One region of the Streptomyces sp. NPDC085946 genome, then DNA from elsewhere that is predicted to be linked to it. Evidence: riboswitches for the same ligand, from Rfam matches in the RefSeq annotation. Region 1 holds a riboswitch; each other region holds the start of a gene.
The links. A riboswitch is a leader RNA that binds a small molecule or an ion and turns the genes downstream of it on or off. The one in region 1 is predicted to bind cyclic di-AMP.
Positions count from the first base shown of each region.

Region 2: linked by a shared signal. The riboswitch ahead of ACIF8T_RS20580 (peptidoglycan DD-metalloendopeptidase family protein) and the one ahead of ACIF8T_RS18010 (NlpC/P60 family protein) in region 1 are both predicted to bind cyclic di-AMP.
Region 3: linked by a shared signal. The riboswitch ahead of ACIF8T_RS05655 (M23 family metallopeptidase) and the one ahead of ACIF8T_RS18010 (NlpC/P60 family protein) in region 1 are both predicted to bind cyclic di-AMP.

Region 1 is NZ_JBITSF010000008.1:129,366-135,552, reverse strand. It holds gene ACIF8T_RS18025 (PspC domain-containing protein) at 1-640, shown strand, start outside; gene ACIF8T_RS18020 (LuxR C-terminal-related transcriptional regulator) at 637-1,368, shown strand; gene ACIF8T_RS18015 (hypothetical protein) at 1,442-1,795, shown strand; gene ACIF8T_RS18010 (NlpC/P60 family protein) at 2,015-3,154, opposite strand; cyclic di-AMP (ydaO/yuaA leader) riboswitch at 3,214-3,385, opposite strand; gene pcrA (DNA helicase PcrA) at 3,656-6,160, shown strand.
Region 2 is NZ_JBITSF010000010.1:5,164-11,350, forward strand. It holds gene ACIF8T_RS20570 (MBL fold metallo-hydrolase) at 1-160, opposite strand, end outside; gene ACIF8T_RS20575 (SGNH/GDSL hydrolase family protein) at 348-1,133, opposite strand; gene ACIF8T_RS20580 (peptidoglycan DD-metalloendopeptidase family protein) at 1,400-2,374, opposite strand; cyclic di-AMP (ydaO/yuaA leader) riboswitch at 2,379-2,539, opposite strand; gene ACIF8T_RS20585 (alpha-galactosidase) at 2,848-4,932, opposite strand; gene ACIF8T_RS20590 (tyrosine-protein phosphatase) at 5,104-5,901, shown strand; gene ACIF8T_RS20595 (DUF6126 family protein) at 5,855-6,064, opposite strand; gene ACIF8T_RS20600 (helix-turn-helix domain-containing protein) at 6,031-6,187, opposite strand, start outside.
Region 3 is NZ_JBITSF010000002.1:16,716-22,902, forward strand. It holds gene ACIF8T_RS05645 (PrsW family intramembrane metalloprotease) at 1-716, shown strand, start outside; gene ACIF8T_RS05650 (aldo/keto reductase) at 713-1,678, opposite strand; gene ACIF8T_RS05655 (M23 family metallopeptidase) at 1,797-2,825, opposite strand; cyclic di-AMP (ydaO/yuaA leader) riboswitch at 2,838-2,995, opposite strand; tRNA gene ACIF8T_RS05660 (tRNA-Met) at 3,315-3,388, opposite strand; gene ACIF8T_RS05665 (dihydrofolate reductase family protein) at 3,489-4,619, opposite strand; gene ACIF8T_RS05670 (MarR family winged helix-turn-helix transcriptional regulator) at 4,715-5,230, shown strand; gene ribA (GTP cyclohydrolase II) at 5,412-6,119, shown strand; gene ACIF8T_RS05680 (ABC transporter permease) at 6,160-6,187, opposite strand, start outside.

The DNA of each region.
Region 1 (6,187 bases):
CCCCTACCTGGTGCGCATGACCCAGGACCTCTCCGAGGAGCGCCTGATGCGCATCCGCGCCCAGGAACGCGCGGAGGTCGCCGCGCACGTCCACGACTCGGTGCTGCACACCCTGACCCTGATCCAGCGCAACGCGGAGAACGCCGGGGAGGTGCGCCGCCTGGCCCGGGCCCAGGAACGCGACCTGCGCACCTGGCTGTACAACCCCGAGGGCAACGGCAAGGACGAGGCCGAGGAGCCCACCACCCTCGCCGAGGCCGTGCGGCGCAACGCCGCCGAGGTCGAGGACAAGCACGGCGTCCCCATCGAGGTCGTCGTCGTGGGCGACTGCCCGCTCGACGAGCGGACCGGGGCGCAGATGCAGGCCGCGCGCGAGGCCATGGTGAACGCGGCCAAGTACGGTGGCGAAGGCGGCGCCGTCCAGGTCTTCGCCGAAGTCGAGGGCAGGACGGTGTTCGTGTCCGTCCGGGACCGCGGCCCCGGCTTCGACCTCGATGCGATACCCGCCGACCGCATGGGTGTCAGAGAATCGATCATCGGCCGCATGGAGCGCAACGGCGGTACGGCGCGGCTGCGCGCGGTGCCGGACGGCGGCACGGAGGTCGAGCTGGAGATGGAGAGGGCGGAGAAGACGTCATGAGCGACCCGACCGAGACGGACGGCACGGCAGGACCGGCGGAGGCGGACCGGTCCGCGGAGCCGGGCGGGCGGCACGTGCGCGTGGTCCTCGTCGACGACCACCGCATGTTCCGCACGGGCGTCCAGGCCGAGATCGGCCGGACCGAGCAGACCGGCGTCGAGGTCGTCGGGGAGGCCGCGGACGTCGACCAGGCGGTCACGGTCATCACCGCGACCCGGCCCGAGGTCGTCCTCCTCGACGTGCACCTCCCGGGCGGCGGCGGTGTCGAAGTGCTGCGCCGCTGCGCCCCGTTGATGGCCGACGCCGAGCGGCCCGTCCGCTTCCTGGCCCTGTCCGTCTCGGACGCCGCGGAGGACGTCATCGGCGTGATCCGGGGCGGCGCGCGCGGGTACGTCACCAAGACGATCACCGGTACGGACCTGATCGACTCGGTCTTCCGGGTCCAGGAGGGCGACGCGGTGTTCTCCCCGCGCCTGGCCGGGTTCGTCCTGGACGCCTTCGCGTCGACGGACGCCCCTCCGGTCGACGAGGACCTCGACCGCCTCACCCAGCGGGAGCGCGAGGTGCTGCGGCTGATCGCCCGCGGGTACGCCTACAAGGAGATCGCCAAGCAGCTGTTCATCTCCGTGAAGACGGTCGAGTCGCACGTCTCGGCGGTGCTCCGCAAGCTCCAGCTGTCCAACCGGCACGAGCTGACGCGGTGGGCGACGGCCCGGCGCCTGGTGTGACCGCGCGGGGCCGCGGCCGGGCACGCCGGGCCGGTGTCCGGCGTGCCCGGGGCCCTCACTAGGCTCCGGCCCCATGGACGTACTCATCCACCTCTTCGTCGGTCTGCACATCGTCGGCATCGCCGCGCTCCTCGGCGGCTTCCTCACCCAGATGAAGGCGATGGGGGAGGGCACCGCCCGGTTCGGCCCCGCGATGCTGCACGGCGCGCTGACGATGCTGGTCACCGGGGCCGTCCTGGTCGGCCTCAACCAGGCCGACGACCAGCCCGTCGACAACGTCAAGATCGGCGTGAAGCTGGCCCTGCTGATCGTGATCCTCGGGCTCGTCTACGTGAAGCGGGACGACGAGAAGGTGGACAAGGGCCTGTTCGGCCTGGTCGGTCTGCTGACCACGGCGAACGTCTTCATCGCCGTGCTGTGGACCTGAACGGCTCCGGCCCGTGCGGACGGGCGGCCCTGCTGCGCACCTTCGCCGGGCCCGCCGTCGGGACCACCCTCACCCACCCGCGGGAAACCGCTCCCGAGCGGATCGGCCGGCCCGGCCCCCGCACGCGCCGGGCCGGCCACCGAACCCGGAGCGGCCCGGTCCACGGTGACGCGCTTCCGCGAAGGCGTGCGAGGGCTCGACCCGCTGGTGCTGTGAGGCTCACGCCGGCCGCACCACGCTGTGGATCGACGACTCGCCGTCGTAGAAGATCGACTCCTCGCGGACGTACGTACCGGGCTTGGGGGCGTGGATCATCATGCCGTTGCCGATGTACAGGCCGACGTGGGTGACGTCGTCGTAGAAGAAGACCAGGTCACCGGGTCGGGCCTGGGACACCGGGACCGTCGTGCCGGCATTGACCTGGTCGTAGGTGGTGCGCGGGAGGTCGACGCCCGCGGCCTTCCAGGCGGCCTGGGTCAGGCCGGAGCAGTCGTAGGAGCCGGGGCCGGTGGCGCCCCACACGTACGGCTTGCCGATCTGGGCGCGGGCGAAGGCGAGGGCCTTCTCGGCCTTGGTGGCGTACGAGGAGTCGGCCGGCGCGGTGGCCGACGGGGAGTCCGACGGCGACTCGGAGGCGGCCGGGCCGGAGCTCTCCTGCTGGGCGGCCTCCTGCTGCCGGGCGGCCTCCTGCGCCTGCTGCTCCGCCTGCTGCCGGGCGAGTTCGGCGGCCTCGCGGGCGGCCTCCTCCTGCCGGCGCTTCTCGATCGCCGCGAGCCGCGCCTTCTCCTCGGCGGTCAGCCGTGACAGCAGGTCGCGCGCGTCGGCGAGCTTCTTCTGGACGGTGGCCTTGGCCGTCTTCAGGTCGCTCTGCGTCTCGGTGAGCGTCCGGAGGCCCTCGGTGGCCTCCTGGCGCCTCTCCATCGTCTCGGACTGCTGGGCGACGTAGTCGTCGACCGCTTCCTTCTGGCGGCCGGTGAGCCGGCTCATCAGCTGGGTCTGGTCGAAGTAGTCCTGCGGCGAGTCCGCGAGCAGCAGCGTCGCGGTGGAGGGGGCGGCCGCGCCGGTCCGGTACTGGGCGGCGGCGAAGGAGCCGAGCTCCTCGCGCGCCTCGTTGAGCCGCTGGGTGCGCTCCGCCACGTCGTCGAGGAGGGTGTCGACGCGCTTGCGCTGCTTGGTGGTCTTCTCCTTGGCCGCGTTGTACTTCTCGGTCGCCGACTCGGCCTGGCGGTACAGGTCGTCGACCTTCTTCTCGACCTCCTCCAGGCTCGGCCTGTCGTCGGGGGAGGGGGCGGCGTTGGCCGTCTGGGAGAGCAGGGCCACCGAGGTGAGGGCGGCGGTGGCGAGGGCGGGGGTGCGCATGCCTGCTACGCGCGTACCCGCCGGGCGCGGCTTGCGGTGCTGCGACGCCAAGGGAGGCGACTCCTTCCATGTTCCGCCTACCGGGTTAGCTGTCGGGTTCGGGCGGACGGTTCGGAAGGGTTGCCCTACGGCCGCGCCCCGGAGGGCTGTGGGCCGATTCACCCCAAGGTCTCGGTTGGGTCCCCGGCTCCGGCTGCCGTGGCGGCACGCAGGACTCGGCGGAGGCCGCGCGGCCCGGCGGGGTTCGCCGGTGGGGGTCGTACGGCCCGTCCGCACGGTAGCCAACTCGTGTGGCCCCTGTGAAGGTTGATGGGTGATATGCCCGATACATTTTCGTGACCTCGCGCGCGGGTCGCTGCGCGTGACGCCGCGACGCCGGAGGGTAGGAGGACGCCGGGTGCCGGACGGAGGGGCCCGTGGACGCCCACGGGCCCCTTCCCGCCGGGGATGTTCCCGGGACGGCGGCGGGTTGTCGGTGGGGCACCCTAGACTCGGAGAGCGATGAGCAGCCTCTTTGACGACAGCTTCCTGGCGGACCTCCAGGCCCAGCAGGGCCCCGTGGACGAGCCCCCGCCGCCGCCCGAGGACGATCACGTACCGGAGCCGCTCCCGGACGATCTGTTCGGCGGGAAGTTCGACGTGCCGCCGGACCGGGACGCGTACTACCGGGACGGCGCCCCGCGCCCCGTGGTGGACGCCGCCGCCCTCCTGGAGGGGCTGAACGACAACCAGCGCGCCGCCGTCGTGCACTCCGGCACCCCGCTGCTCATCGTCGCCGGTGCCGGCTCCGGCAAGACCCGGGTGCTCACCCACCGCATCGCCCACCTGCTGGCGGAGCGGGGCGTCCACCCGGGCCAGATCCTCGCGATCACCTTCACCAACAAGGCCGCCGGCGAGATGAAGGAGCGCGTCGAGCAGCTCGTCGGCCCGCGCGCCAACGCCATGTGGGTCATGACCTTCCACAGCGCGTGCGTGCGCATCCTGCGCCGCGAGTCCAAGAAGCTCGGCTTCACGTCGTCCTTCTCGATCTACGACGCCGCCGACTCCAAGCGCCTGATGGCCCTGGTCTGCCGCGACCTGGACCTCGACCCCAAGCGGTTCCCGCCGAAGTCCTTCAGCGCCAAGATCAGCAACCTGAAGAACGAGCTGATCGACGAGGAGGACTTCGCCGCCCGGGCCGCCGACGGCTTCGAGAAGACCCTCGCCCAGGCCTACGCCCTGTACCAGTCGCGGCTGCGCGAGGCGAACGCCCTCGACTTCGACGACCTGATCATGACGACGGTCAACCTGCTGCGCGCCTTCCCGGACGTCGCCGAGCACTACCGCCGCCGCTTCCGCCACGTCCTGGTCGACGAGTACCAGGACACCAACCACGCCCAGTACGCCCTCGTCCGCGAGCTCGTCGGCACCGGCGCGCACGGCGAGGGCGTCCCGCCGGGCGAGGCCGCCCTGCCGCCCGCCGAGCTGTGCGTGGTCGGTGACGCCGACCAGTCGATCTACGCCTTCCGCGGCGCGACCATCCGCAACATCCTCCAGTTCGAGGAGGACTACCCGGACGCGACCACGATCCTGCTGGAGCAGAACTACCGCTCCACCCAGACGATCCTCTCCGCGGCCAACGCGGTCATCGAGCGCAACGAGTCCCGCCGGCCCAAGAACCTGTGGACCAACGCGGGCGCGGGCTCCCGGATCACCGGGTACGTCGCCGACACCGAGCACGACGAGGCGCAGTTCGTCGCCGACGAGATAGACCGCCTGGTCGACGCGGGGGAGGCGAAGGCCGGGGACGTCGCCGTCTTCTACCGCACCAACGCCCAGTCCCGTGTCTTCGAAGAGGTCTTCATCCGCGTCGGCCTGCCCTACAAGGTCGTCGGCGGCGTCCGCTTCTACGAGCGCAAGGAGGTCCGGGACGTCCTGGCCTACCTGCGGGTGCTCGCCAACCCGGAGGACTCGGTGCCGCTGCGCCGCATCCTCAACGTCCCCAAGCGGGGCATCGGCGACCGCGCGGAGGCCATGATCGACGCCCTCGCCCAGCGCGAGAAGATCAGCTTCCCGCAGGCGCTCAAGCGCGTCGACGAGGCGTACGGCATGGCCGCGCGCTCCACGAACGCCGTCAAGCGCTTCAACACGCTGATGGAGGACCTCCGGACGATCGTCGAGTCCGGCGCCGGACCGGCGACCGTGCTGGAGGCGGTGCTGGAACGCACCGGCTACCTCGCGGAGTTGCAGGCCTCCACCGACCCGCAGGACGAGACCCGGATCGAGAACCTCCAGGAACTCGCCGCCGTGGCCCTGGAGTTCGAGCAGGAGCGCGGCGAGGCCGCCGCGGCGCCGGGGGGCGCCGCCCCGGGCGGGACGCTCGCCGACTTCCTGGAGCAGGTCGCCCTGGTCGCCGACTCCGACCAGATCCCCGACGAGGAGGACGGCGACGGTGTCATCACGCTGATGACGCTGCACACCGCCAAGGGCCTGGAGTTCCCGGTCGTGTTCCTGACCGGCATGGAGGACGGCGTCTTCCCGCACATGCGCGCCCTCGGCCAGACCAAGGAGCTGGAGGAGGAGCGGCGCCTGGCGTACGTCGGCATCACGCGCGCGCGGGAGCGGCTCTACCTGACGCGCTCCACCCTGCGCAGCGCCTGGGGACAGCCCTCGTACAACCCGCCCTCCCGCTTCCTGGAGGAGATCCCGGCCGCCCACCTGACGTGGAAGCGGACGGGGGCGAGCGCGTCCCCGCCCGCCGGGCCGGTCTCCGGGGTGGCGGCCTCGCTGTCGTCGTCCCGGTCGCGGTCGTCGGCGTCGGGCGCGTCCGGCTTCGCCACGCGCCGCGCCTCGGAGAAGCCGGGGGTGGCGCTGGCGGTCGGGGACCGGGTGACGCACGACCAGTTCGGGCTCGGCACCGTCGTCGCGGTCAAGGGCACGGGCGCGAACGCCGAGGCGACCATCGACTTCGGCGACGGCAAACCGAAGCGGCTGCTGCTGCGCTACGCGCCGGTGGACAAGCTGTAGCGGTGCGCGGTGCGGGCCCTGCCGAGC
Region 2 (6,187 bases), on a different contig from region 1:
ACGGCCGGGTCCGGGCGGTGCCGCCGGGATTCTGGAAGACCCCGTCCCCGAAGTGCGGCGATCTGCGGATGCGGGCCATGCGCTCTCCGCCGGGGTCCGCGCCGAAGGCCGCGGGCCGCAGGGCGCGCAGCCCGGAGTTCGTCGATCGGAAACCGGCCACGCTACCTCCAGGTGGAGTCGTCGGACCTCCCATTATGGTCGGGCCCCTTCCCTGCCCCCGGGCCACCCGGAGCACGGTGGACGGTGGACGGCCCGGCGCGGATCGTCCGGGGGTCCCGCCGCGGACGCTCCCGGACAGGGTGCGGCCGCGGTCGCCGCGGGTGCGGCCGCGGGACCCGGCCGGCGCCTCACGCCACCGCGGCGATCCGCATCCGGATGTCGCGCGGCGACAGCGTCCCCTTCGCCGTGACGTGGTCGCCCGACGACTCCCCGCGCAGCCGGCGCCCGATCCACGGCACCAGGTACTCCCGCGCCCACTGGACGTCGTCCCGCCGGACCTCCAGGGTGCCGCGCGGCGGCAGCGGCGGCCAGGGCTGCTCCGGGTCGGCCGGGACCTCCAGCCCGAGCACCTGCCCGGCCCGCAGCGCCACGCGCGTGTGCCCCTCGGGCGACAGGTGCAGCCGGTCGGAGTCCCAGGCCCGGCGGTCCTGGACGCTGCGGAGCGACCAGAGGTCGAGCACGGGGCAGCCGTGCCGGTCGGCGATGGCCCGCACATGGCCGTTGTAGGTGGCGATCTTGCCGCGCAGGTGCTTGAGCACGGGGATGCCCCGGGTGTCGAAACCCGTCGTCACCATGACCGTGCCGGCCACCGCGGTGAGCGCGGTCACCGCCGCCTCGAAGCGCTCGGCCACCTCGTCCGGATCGCTGCCGGGGCGCAGGATGTCGTTGCCGCCCGCGCAGAACGAGACGAGGTCCGGGGCGAGTTCGACGGCCCGCGGCACCTGTTCCGCCACGATCTGGTCGAGGAGCCTGCCGCGCACGGCGAGGTTGGTGTACGCGAAGTCGCCTTCGGGCCGGCGGTCCGCGAGCAGCACGGCGAACCGGTCGGCCCAGCCGACGAACGCCCCGTCGGGGCCGGGGTCGCCGACGCCCTCGGTGAAGCTGTCCCCCACCGCCACGTACGACCCGATCACTGATCTGCTGTCACTCTTCGAATCGTCTGCCACAGCAGCTCATCTTTCACCGTCGAATGTGACCTACGCGACCGTAGGAAGGGGTTGACGGGCGGTGAGATAAGCCACTCCCCAAGTGTTCCCCAACTGCGGAATAGGTGCCTGGTCACAGGCGTTGAGGGCCGGTCCGCCCCGGTCCCGGACCGGGGCCGGCCGACACGCCGGAGGCCGGACCCGGGGAACCGGGTCCGGCCTCCGACGGCGTGTCAGGCGGGCGGTCGTGCGGGTCAGCCGATGCTGACGCCGTGCGCGTTCAGGTAGGCGACCGGGTCCACGTCCGAGCCGTAGTCCGGCGTGGTGCGGATCTCGAAGTGCAGGTGCGGTCCGGTCGAGTTGCCGGTCGAGCCGGAGAGGCCGACCTGCTGTCCGGCGGTCACGGCCTGGCCGGCCGAGACGGACAGCGAGGACAGGTGGGCGTACTGGGCGTAGTAGCCGTCGGCGAGCTTGATGACGACCTGGTTGCCGTACGCGCCGGCCCAGCCCGCGGAGACGACCGTGCCCGCGCCGACGGCCTTGAGGGAGGTGCCGGTGGGGACGGAGAAGTCGACGCCGGTGTGGTAGCCGCTGGACCACATGCTGCCGGCCACCTTGTAGGCGGTGCCGACGCCGCCGGAGACCGGGGCGGCGTAACCGCCGGCGGTGCCCGCGGACTCGGCGGCGTCGCTCGCGGTGGTGGTCTGCTCGGCGGAGGACTGCTCGGCCGGCTTGTCCGCGGACTGCTCGGAGGAGGACTTCGCCGGGGCGAAGGACTTGGCCGGGACCGAGGGCTTGGCCGCGGAGGACTTGGCCGCCGAGGACTTGGCCGCGGAGGACGGCTTGGTGGCGCCGGCCGCCTTCTCGCCGATGGACAGCTCCAGGCCCGGGTGGATCAGCGACGGGTCGGCGCCGACGGCCTCGCGGTTGTCGGCGTACAGCTGCTTCCAGCCGCCGTCGACGTCCTGCTCGTCGGCGATCCTCGCGAGGTAGTCGCCGGCCTTCACCGTGTAGGTGCGGACGTCGTCGGCCTTCTCGCCGGCAGCCTTCTTCCCGGCGGCCTGGACGGACTGGACGGCCTTCTCCGGGGCGGACTGCGGGGTGGCGGCGTGGGCACCGGTGGCGCCCAGCAGCGGCAGGGCGAGTGCGGCGCCGCCGGTTCCGGCGACGGCGATGGAACGGGTGAAGCGCAGGGTCTTCGGACGGCGGTGCTTACCCTTCGCGGGCATGGCGATTTCCTCTCCGGCGCCTACGAGGTGAGCTGTCGGGTGCGGACTGGAGATGCCCGGCCGCGCCGAGGCGCGGCTTAACCCCAAGCCGTTCCGGGAACCGGAACAGGCGTCGTACCTGTGGGTCCCCCGCTCCTGCCGTACACGGGTCAGTGTGTGCGGGCTCCGGGCGGCGGCAGGATTAGGCGTCCGTCCGGATCGGTGGCGAACGTAAGCGAACAGGACGCGCGGGGACAAGCGTGCGGTTGTCCGCACCTGCGCGTTCCAGGGATTCCTGTGGACGTCCGTGGTGACGGTGCGTGGATCAATGATCTTCCGTTTTCCTCAAACGGCCAGGAAAAAGGCATGAATTACGTGAGCATGGCGACAACGGATCGTCACGGATATGACGCTGCTCACCAGCCGGCGGCCATCTCCCCCGCTTCCGGGGCACGTTAGAGCGAAACTCCTTATTCGGACAGTTCGCCCATTCGCTACGAATCGAGGCGCCGCAGCCGGACCACGGCGGCGTCGAGGTCCCCGCGCAGCCCGGTCCGCAGCCCGTGGTGCAGGAGCACCGCACCTCGATGGATTTCGCCCGTTTCGCGGCATTCGTAGGAGGCGGCCGGGTCGAGGCCCCGCAGCCTGAGCGCGGCGGCGGGCTCCCCGTAGTGCTGTGCCTGGAGCCAGGCGAGGACGACGGTCTCGTCGCCGAGGACGTACTGCACGGCGCTCAGGCCGCCCGTCGGCGGGCGCAGCCGGTACAGGTCGCCGCGCTGCACCACGGGCCGGATCTCCTTGTAGAGCGCCACCCACTCCCGCGCCTCGGCGAGCTCCTCCGCGCTCCAGCGGGTCAGGTCCCCGCCGAGGCCCAGCACCCCGGCCATGGCGCTGACGAACCGGAACCGCAGCGAGCTCACCCGCCCGTTGAGCATGGCGTTCGGGCTGTCGGTGACCCAGGCGGCCATGACCCGCGCGGGATGGACCTGGCTGAAGCCGTGCTGGACGGCGAGCCGGTCGAGCGGATCGGTGTTGTCCGAGGTCCACACCTGGTCCGTGCGGCTCAGCACCCCGAGGTCGATCCGGCCGCCGCCGCCCGAACAGGACTCGAAGGCGACGCCCGGGTGGGCCGCCCGCAGCCGGTCCAGCAGGGCGTACAGGGCGTGCACGTGGTCGGTCCACAGCCGCTGCGGATACGGCTCCCCGGGCCAGCCGGCGTCGGTGAAGCAGCGGTTGAAGTCCCACTTGACGTAGTCGATCGGGGCGCCGGCCAGCAGCTCGTCGAGCCGCTGCCAGAGATGCTCACGGACGTCCTCGCGGGCCAGGTTGAGCACCAGCTGGTTGCGGAACTCCGTGCGCGTGCGCCCCGGCTGGAACTGCACCCAGTCCGGGTGCGCGCGGTAGAGGTCGCTGTCCGGGTTGACCATCTCCGGCTCGACCCAGATGCCGAACTGCATCCCGAGCGCGTGCACGTGGTCGGCGAGCGGCTTCAGACCGCGGGGGAACCGGTCGGGGTTGGGCGCCCAGTCCCCGAGCCCGGCCCGGTCGCCGGTGCGGGCCCCGAACCAACCGTCGTCGACGACGAACAGCTCCACGCCCAGCGCGGCGGCCCGCTTGGCGAGCGCCCGCTGCCGCTCCTCGGAGATGTCGAACCCGGTGGCCTCCCAGGAGTTGAACAGCACCGGCCGGTCCCGGTCCGCGTCCGGGACGACGTACGTCCGCTGGTAGGCGTGCCAGGCGCGGCTGGCACCGCCGAAGCCGCCGTCGCTCCACAGCCCCGCGAAGACCGGGGTGGTGTACGACTCCCCCGCCGCCAGCATCAGCAGGCCGGAGTCGTCGTGACCCGCGCCGCCGGTGATCTGCACGCGCGCGTCCGGGAGCTGGGCCACGCACAGGCGCCAGGAGCCGGACCAGGCCAGGGCGCAGCCGTAGACCTCGCCGTGCTCCTCGGTGGCGTCGGTGTCCAGGGCGACCCAGGGCAGGTGCTGGTGGCCGGTGTGGCCGCGGCGGCTGCCGAGGACCTTCTCGCCGTAGGTGAGGTCCGAGCGCACCAGGCGGGACTCCGCGGCCCAGCGGCCGTGCAGCTGGGACAGCCGCCAGCCCTCGCGGTCGGGCAGCGTCCAGACGGCGGAGTCGGCGCGCAGCACCTCGACCGCCGGCCCGTCGTTGGCGAGGTGGGCCCACCGCTCCACCACGTCGCCGCGCATCCGGTAGTGCAGGGTGACGGCCAGGCCGCCGTCGCGGAAGCGGAGCCGTAACTCGCCGTCCCCGGCCGTTTCGTGCCCGGCGTAGGTCCACTGCGTGCCGCGCCGCCCGTCCGCGGCCCTGCGGACGGACAGGGCCGGGCGGACGAACCGGGGGCCGCCCTCGACCGGGTACTCCTCGCGTCCGTCGAGGGGGGACTCGAAGGGCCAGTAATCCGGCAGCGGACGGACCGCGAGGGCCTCGGCGTCGGCGAGCGCGATCCGCGGCCCCCAGTGCAGGTGCACCAGCTCGTCGCGGTCGGTCAGGTGGAGGGCGTAACCGCTGGCCGGCCCGGACAGCAGCCACGTGCGCCCGTCTTCGGAGATCTCCGGCATCAGACCCTCACAGCGTCGAACAGCAACGGCCGATCACGTCCATGATCGGGGTGGCCGGGCCCGCGGGGCAACGCCTGTGGACGACCCGATCGGCCCCGGCGGCCATGCCGTATCTTCGAGTGGTGCCCGTCGACGAGCCGCGCCGGCGGGGCGACGTGGGAGGGAGCCCCCGTGACGCAGCAGGTCCCGTCGACCGAGCCCGAGCTGGCCGGAGTGCGCAACTTCCGCGACGTGGGCGGGCTCCCGACCGTGGACGGCCGACGGGTGCGGCACGGCGTGCTGTTCCGCAGCGGTCACCTCGCGCACGCGACCGCCGAGGACGCGGTCTTCCTCTCCTCGCTGGGCCTGCACACGGTCTTCGACTTCCGCAACGCCGCCGACCAGAAGCTGGAGGGGCCGGACGTCGAGCTGCCGGGCGTGCGGAACGTGAACCTGCCGTTGTCCGACCCCGCCGACGGCGCCGAGTTCTGGCGGATGGTCCGCGACGGCGACATCGACCAGCTCCGCGAGATCCTCGCGGACGGCAAGGCCGCGGACCGGATGATCGCCTCGTACCGCACGATCGTGAAGGAACGCACCGCCGAGCACTCCCGGGTGCTGCACGCGCTCGCCGAGGACAGCGTCCCCGCCCTGATGCACTGCGCGGCCGGCAAGGACCGCGCGGGCCTGTCCGTCGCGGTGACGCTGCTCGCCCTCGGCGTCGAGCGCGACGCGATCCTCGACGACTACCTGAAGTCGAACGCCAAGCACCGCCGCTACAAGGTGCACCGCAGCAGCTCCTCCGCCTCGGCGTACTCCCCCGAGGTCATGGAGCTGCTCAGCCCGCTGTTCGACGCGCGCGCCGAGTACCTGGCGGCGGCCTTCGAGACCATCGAGGAGACCTGGGGCGGCGTCGACGCCTACCTGGAGAAGGGCCTCGGGGTCACCCCTGAGGTCCGGGAGCGGCTGCGCGAGCGCCTGCTGGACTGAGGCCGCGGCGGGGCCGCTGCGCGCCCACTCCGGACAGCAGGTGGACGAAGGCGGCGAAGACGTGCCCCACCGCGATGTGGATGATCGACCGCGCCCACAGGGCGCGGGGGTACCGCTCCTCCACGCCGCTCAGGGCGCGTCTCCGGGGGCCTGCCCCAGGCACAGGGCGGCCGTGGGGCTCTGCAGCAGGGTGTGGACGAACAGGAGCTCGACTCCGTCGGGGTCCTGGGCGGCGATGCGGTGCGGGGTGAGCGAGTCGAAGTGCGCGCTGTCGCCCGGGGCGAGC
Region 3 (6,187 bases), on a different contig from region 1:
GCGGCATCGCCTCCGTGACGGCGGCGACCTTCTTCGTCCGCATCGTCATGTCGCCGTTCGCGCACCCGCTCTTCACGGTCCTCACGGGCCTCGGTTTCGGCGTCTCCGCCCTCGCGGCACAGCGGCAGCGGGTCCGCCGCCTGCTGTTCCCCCTGTCCGGACTGCTCCTCGCGATGGGCCTGCACGCCCTGTGGAACGGCTCCTCGACCCTCGGCGAGTACGGCTTCTTCGCCGTGTACGCCACGTTCATGGTGCCCACGTTCGCGGTGCTGACCTGGCTGGTGATCTGGACGCGGCAGCGCGAGCTGCGGACCGTGCGCGAGGAACTGCCCGCCTACGCGGTGACCGGGTGGCTCACCCCGGCCGAGCCGTTCGCGCTCGGCTCGATGCGGGCGCGGCGCCTGGCCCGGCAGTACGCACGCCGGTACGCCGGCAGGGAGGCGGCCCGGGCGGTGGCGCAGTACGAGGCGTACGCGACCTCGCTGGCGTTCCTGCGCCACCGCGGGCGCCGCGGCCGGGCCGGCGCGGACTTCGTCGTGCGGGAGGGGGAGCTGCTGCGGGAGCTGTGGAGCCGGCGGGACGCCGCCCGTCCGGCGCTGGACCACGCGGCCCGGGCGACGGCCCCCGTGGTGCCGGCGACCGTGCCGCCCTGGCCGGTGCACGGCGGGTACGGCCACCCGGTGCCGTACCCGGCGTACAACCCGTACCGCTCCTAGGACCTCTCGGGGGACGGCTGGGCGGAGGCTTCCGTCAGCCGGTCGAGCTCCTCCTGCGCGAGCCGCAGTTCCGCCACTCCCAGCAGGGCCGGCAGCTGCTCCGCCGTCCGTGCGGAGGCGATCGGCGCGACCACGGTCGGCCGGTCCGCCAGCCAGGCCAGGGCGACCGTCGCGACGGGGACGCCGTGCGCCCCGGCGATCTCGTCCAGCGCGGCGAGCACCCGCCGCCCCCGCTCGGTCTCCAGGTGCCGGGCGGCGCTGCCCGCCCGCGCGCTGTCGACGGCCGCGCCCGGCCGGTACTTGCCGGTGAGGAACCCGGAGGCGAGCGCGGAGTACGGCACCGCCGCCAGTCCGGTCCGCTCGGCGAGGTCCTGCAGGCCGCCCTCGTAGGTGTCGCGCGAGACGAGGTTGTAGTGCGGCTGGAGGGCCACGTACCGGGCGAGGCCCTCGCGGTCGGAGAACTCCAGGGAGGCCCGGAGCCGCTCGGCGGTGATGTTGGAGGCGGCGATGTGGCGCACCTTGCCCGCCCGCACCAGTTCGTCCAGCGCGCCGATGATCTCCTCCACCGGCACCTCGGGCTTGTCGAAGTGGGTGTAGTAGAGGTCGATGTGGTCGGTGCCGAGGCGGCGCAGGGAGGCGTCGGCGGCGGCCTTGATGGTGGCGGCCGACAGGCCCGGGTACTCGGGGTGCTGGCTGACCTTGGTGGCGACGACGACGTCGGAGCGGTTGCCGCGCGCCTTGAGCCACTTGCCGATGAGGGTCTCGGACTCGCCGCCCCGGTTGCCCTCGGCCCACGCCGAGTAGGAGTCGGCGGTGTCGACGAAGTTGCCGCCGGCGGCGGTGTACGCGTCCAGGACGGCGAAGGAGGTCGCCTCGTCGGCGGTCCAGCCGAAGACGTTGCCGCCGAGGGCGAGCGGGAAGACCTCGAGGTCGGACGAGCCGAGTGTGCGCAGAGGAGTCATGCTCCTCGTCAACAGGTGTACCGGACGGCGGCATTCCGCCCGGTGCCGCACCGCCGGCGCGCGGCCGGCCGGCAGCCCTGACGTCGGGGGGACTCCGTCAGGACCGCCGGGGTCCGGGTCAGGGGGTGAGGCCCTTGCCGCGCAGCCAGGCCAGCGGGTCCACGCCGTTGGCGGAGCCGTCCACGTGGACCTCCATGTGGAGGTGGGCCCCGGTGACGTTGCCGGTGGCGCCCACCCGGCCGATGACGTCGCCGGTGGTGACCTTCTGGCCGACGCTGACGCTGATGGAGGACTGGTGGGCGTACCAGATCTCGGTGCCGTCGTCGAGGGTGAGCACGGTCTTGTAGCCGTACGAGCCGTCCCAGCCGGCCGACGTGATCGTACCGCTGTGGACGGCCTTGAGGAGGGTGCCGGTGGGCGCGGCGAAGTCCAGTCCGGTGTGGTAGCCGGAGGACCAGTAGGCGCCGGCCTGGCCGAAGGTGGAGGTGATCGTGTACGAGGAGGTCGGCAGCGTGTACTGCTTGGCCAGCTCGGCGAGGCGCTCGGCCTCGGCCTTCTTGCGGGCCTCCTCCTCGGCCTTGGCCTTGGCGGCGGCGGCCTTCTCCTCGGCCTCCTTCTCCGCCTTGGCGGCGGCCTCCTGCGCGGCCTTCTCGGCGGCGGCCACGGCCTCGGCGGCGGCCTTCGCGTCGAGCTGGTCCTGCTGCTGCTCGGCCTGGGCCATGATCCGGGCGCGCAGCGCCTCGCCGGCGTCGGCGGTGCCCTGCGCGGTGTCGACGGAGGTCATGCCGACGCTGCTGAGCGGGGTGGCCGACTCCTGCGGGGTTTCCTCGTCCGAGAGGAGGGAACCCACGTTGGGGAGGTCGGGCATGGAGATCGACACCGGCGGCTTGCCGGTCTGGGCGCTGGCCATGCCGCCCGCGCCGACGGCGGCTATGACGCCGACGCCGAGGACGGTGGAGCTGCGCGCGAGACCGCCGCGCTGCTTGGCGACGCGGTGCCTGCCGCGGACCGGGCGGATGGACTCCTCGGTGGGGTTCCACTCCTGGAACGGGCCCTCGTCGGTGCCGGGAGCGCCGTACCCGAAGGTGTCGGTGCTGCGCTGGCCGGGCACGTGCGGGGCCTCGGGGGCAGGCCTGTTGGACGCCACGTGGGCGTACTCCTTTCCTTCCGTCTCCGCCTACCGGGTTAGCTGACGGGTTCGGAGCGGGAAGGTCTCCTACGCGCGTATACCGGCCGTGTCTCCACGGCGGCATCCGCGTGATTCACCCCAAGGTGGTGGTTCCCCGGTTCCCTCGCGGGATTCGGCGCGTGCGCACGGAGCCGTCTCCTGTGACGGCTGGGACGACCGCGCTGCGTTATCGAACGTTAATGTACGCAGGGCGCTGATTCCAAGCTGTTCCGCTTGATCATTAACGATTTCCGCGTGGACTTACCCGTCATCGGCACCGTAAATCGGGCGAGTTGACCTCACTTCATGTAACCCACATGCTCTGATGGTCCGTCAGATGTGCTGCGGAGCGGCGCGGTTCGCTCACTAAGTGTGACCACGGCCCGGTGACGGCCCGCACACCGCCGACGGGAGGCGCGGAAACGACTCAGGGCCGGAACTCCATGAGTTCCGGCCCTGGGCCTTCAGTAGCGGGGACAGGATTTGAACCTGCGACCTCTGGGTTATGAGCCCAGCGAGCTACCGAGCTGCTCCACCCCGCGTCGTTGTGTCTCAACCATACGCCATCCGCGGGGCCCGAAGCACACACATGACGGGCCGAAGCCTCTCACCAGGGGTTTTCCGTGCGGAATGTGAGCGCGCTCACCCCAGCAGGTGCCGGTTGGGGGCCTTGGCCGGCCCTTCGAGTTCCGGCAGGACGACGACGGCGGCGCCTCCCGCCGCCAGCACCCCGCTGCCGTCGGCCCCGGCCACGAAGGTGTCCGGCTCGCGCCAGGCCGTGACGACCCGCCGCACCCCGGCGTCCAGGATCAGCCGGGCGCACGGCGCGGGCCGGGAGGCCCGGCGGGCGCAGGGCTCCAGGCTGCTGTAGACCGTCGCGCCGGCCAGGCGCGGATCGGTGGGGTCGGCCTTGGCCAGCGCCGCCTCCTCCGCGTGGACGACCGGATCGCCGCCCTCCCGGGAGTGGCCGCGGGCCAGTTCCGTGCCGTCGGCCGCCACCACGACCGCGCCCACGCTGAAGGCGGTGTCCGACGGCGGGCAGCGCCCGGCCAGTTCGCAGGCGAGGGCCAGCCAGTGGTGGTCGGCGGCGGACGGGACGGTTCCGGCGCCCGGCGCGGTGGGCCGGTAGCGCATGAGGACGACGTCACCGATCTGCCGGGTCTCCAGCAGCCGCAGCCGGCCGGCCTGGTAGCCGCCCGGCCCGAACAGCCGGGGCGCGTCCGGGTCGCCCACGAAGAGCGGGGCGAGGACGAGCTGGAGTTCGTCGGCCAGGCCCTGGGTGAGCAGCTGGGTGTGGATCTGCCCGCCGCCCTCGACCATGAGCCGCCGTACGCCGCGGACGTCGTGCAGGTGTGCCAGGAGGCGCCGCCAGTCCAGGGCGGCGCCGAGCGGGACGACGTCGGCCGCGATGCCGAGGGCGTGCGCCCGCCCGGCCCCCCGGTCCGTCGTGTAGAGGACCTTCTCGCCGCCCGTGTGCCAGAACGGAGCCGCCGGGTCCAGGTCGCCGGTGCCGCTGACGGTGACCTTGAGCGGGTACGCGGGCCGGCCCGCGGCGACGCGGGCGGCCCGCCGCTCGGGGGAGTTGACGAGCAGCCGGGGGTTGTCGGCGCGGATGGTCCCGGCGCCGACCAGGATCGCGTCGACGGACGCCCGCACCTCGTCGACCCGGTCGAAGTCCGCCGCGCTGGACAGCAGCAGGCGGTCGGGGCCGGTGTCGTCCAGGTAGCCGTCGAGGGAGACGGCGGCGGACAGCAGGACGTACGGGTGGGGCATCGGTGCTCCCCGGTGGTCAGTACGGGCGGGACTGGTCCGGTCCGGACTGGCCCGGACATCTTGGTTCAAGTTTGAAGCAAACCTACACTGGCGGCATGACGACCCGCTGGCTCACCCCCGAGGAGCAGCGCGCCTGGCGCGCGTACCTGGCCGCCTCGCTGCTCCTGGAGGACGCGCTCGACCGGCAGCTCCAGCAGGACGCCGGCATGCCCCACCTGTACTACTCCATCCTGGCCGCCCTGTCCGAGTCTTCGGGGCGGCGGCTGCGCATGACCGACCTGGCCGAGCGGCTGAAGATCACCCGCAGCCGGCTGACGTACGCGGTGACGCGGCTGGAGCGGGACGCCATGGTCCGGCGCGAGGCCTGCCCGTCGGACCGGCGCGGCAGCGTCGCCGCGCTGACCGACGAGGGCCTGGCGGTCCTGGAGCGGGCGGCGCCCGGCCACGTGGAGACGGTGCGGACCTCGCTGTTCGACCACCTGAGCGCGGAGCAGGTCGGGCAGCTGGAGGAGATCTGTTCCGGAGTGGTCCGGGCGCTCGGGGAGGACGGTGCCCGGCCGGTGTCCGACGGGGTGCCGTGGCGCCGCCGGTCGGCACCGCCCTGCGCGTGACGCGGTCGCAGCCGCAGCCGCAGCCGCGACCGCAGCCACAGTTGCTTCAACTTTCAAGCAAGAGGTAGGGTCCGGATGTCGTGACGCTGCTTCAAATCTGAAGCAGCCGGGGACGGCGCGTCCCCGTGCCGTACGCCCGGTCGCGCCCGTCCCAGCACCGACCCGGAACCCGGAGGCCCGCATGCCCGACTTCCCCGCCGCCGTCCCGCGGGCCCGCGTCCGGGTCCCGCTGCGCTTCCACGACGGCTACCGCGCCGACGCCGACGTCGTCACCTTCCACGGCCTGACCGACGGCCGGGAGCACCTGGCCCTCGTCCTGGGCGACCCCGGCCCGGTCCCCCTGGTGCGCCTGCACTCCGAGTGCCTGACCGGCGACGTCTTCGGCTCGGCCCGCTGCGACTGCGGACCGCAGCTGCGCGAGGCCGCCGAGCGGATCGCCGGCCGCGGCGGCGTCCTGCTCTACCTCCGCCAGGAGGGCCGCGGCATCGGCCTCTACAACAAGCTCGACGCGTACGCCCTCCAGGACCGGGGCCTGGACACCTACGAGGCGAACGCCGCGCTCGGCCTGCCGGAGGACGCCCGCGACTACACCGCGGCGGCCCAGATGCTCGGCGCCCTAGGGATCGGCGAGGTGGACCTGCTCTCCAACAACCCGGACAAGGCCGAGCAGCTCCGCGCCCTGGGCGTCGCGGTCCGCGACCGCGTCCCGACCGGGGTCTTCACCACCGCGCACAACGTCCGCTACCTGCGGGCGAAGGTGCTGCAGACCCGGCACACCCTGCCGCTCGGGGAGCTGGCGGATCTCGCGGAGGCGGCGGAGCGGACGGGGCCGGCGGAACTGGCGGAACTGGCGGAGCGGACGGGGCTGGCCGAGCGGACGGCGGGCTGAGCCGGGCACGGTCCGGCCGGAACGATCGGCGCCCGGCCCCTCAGCCGTGGGCCCGTGCCGTGAGGTAG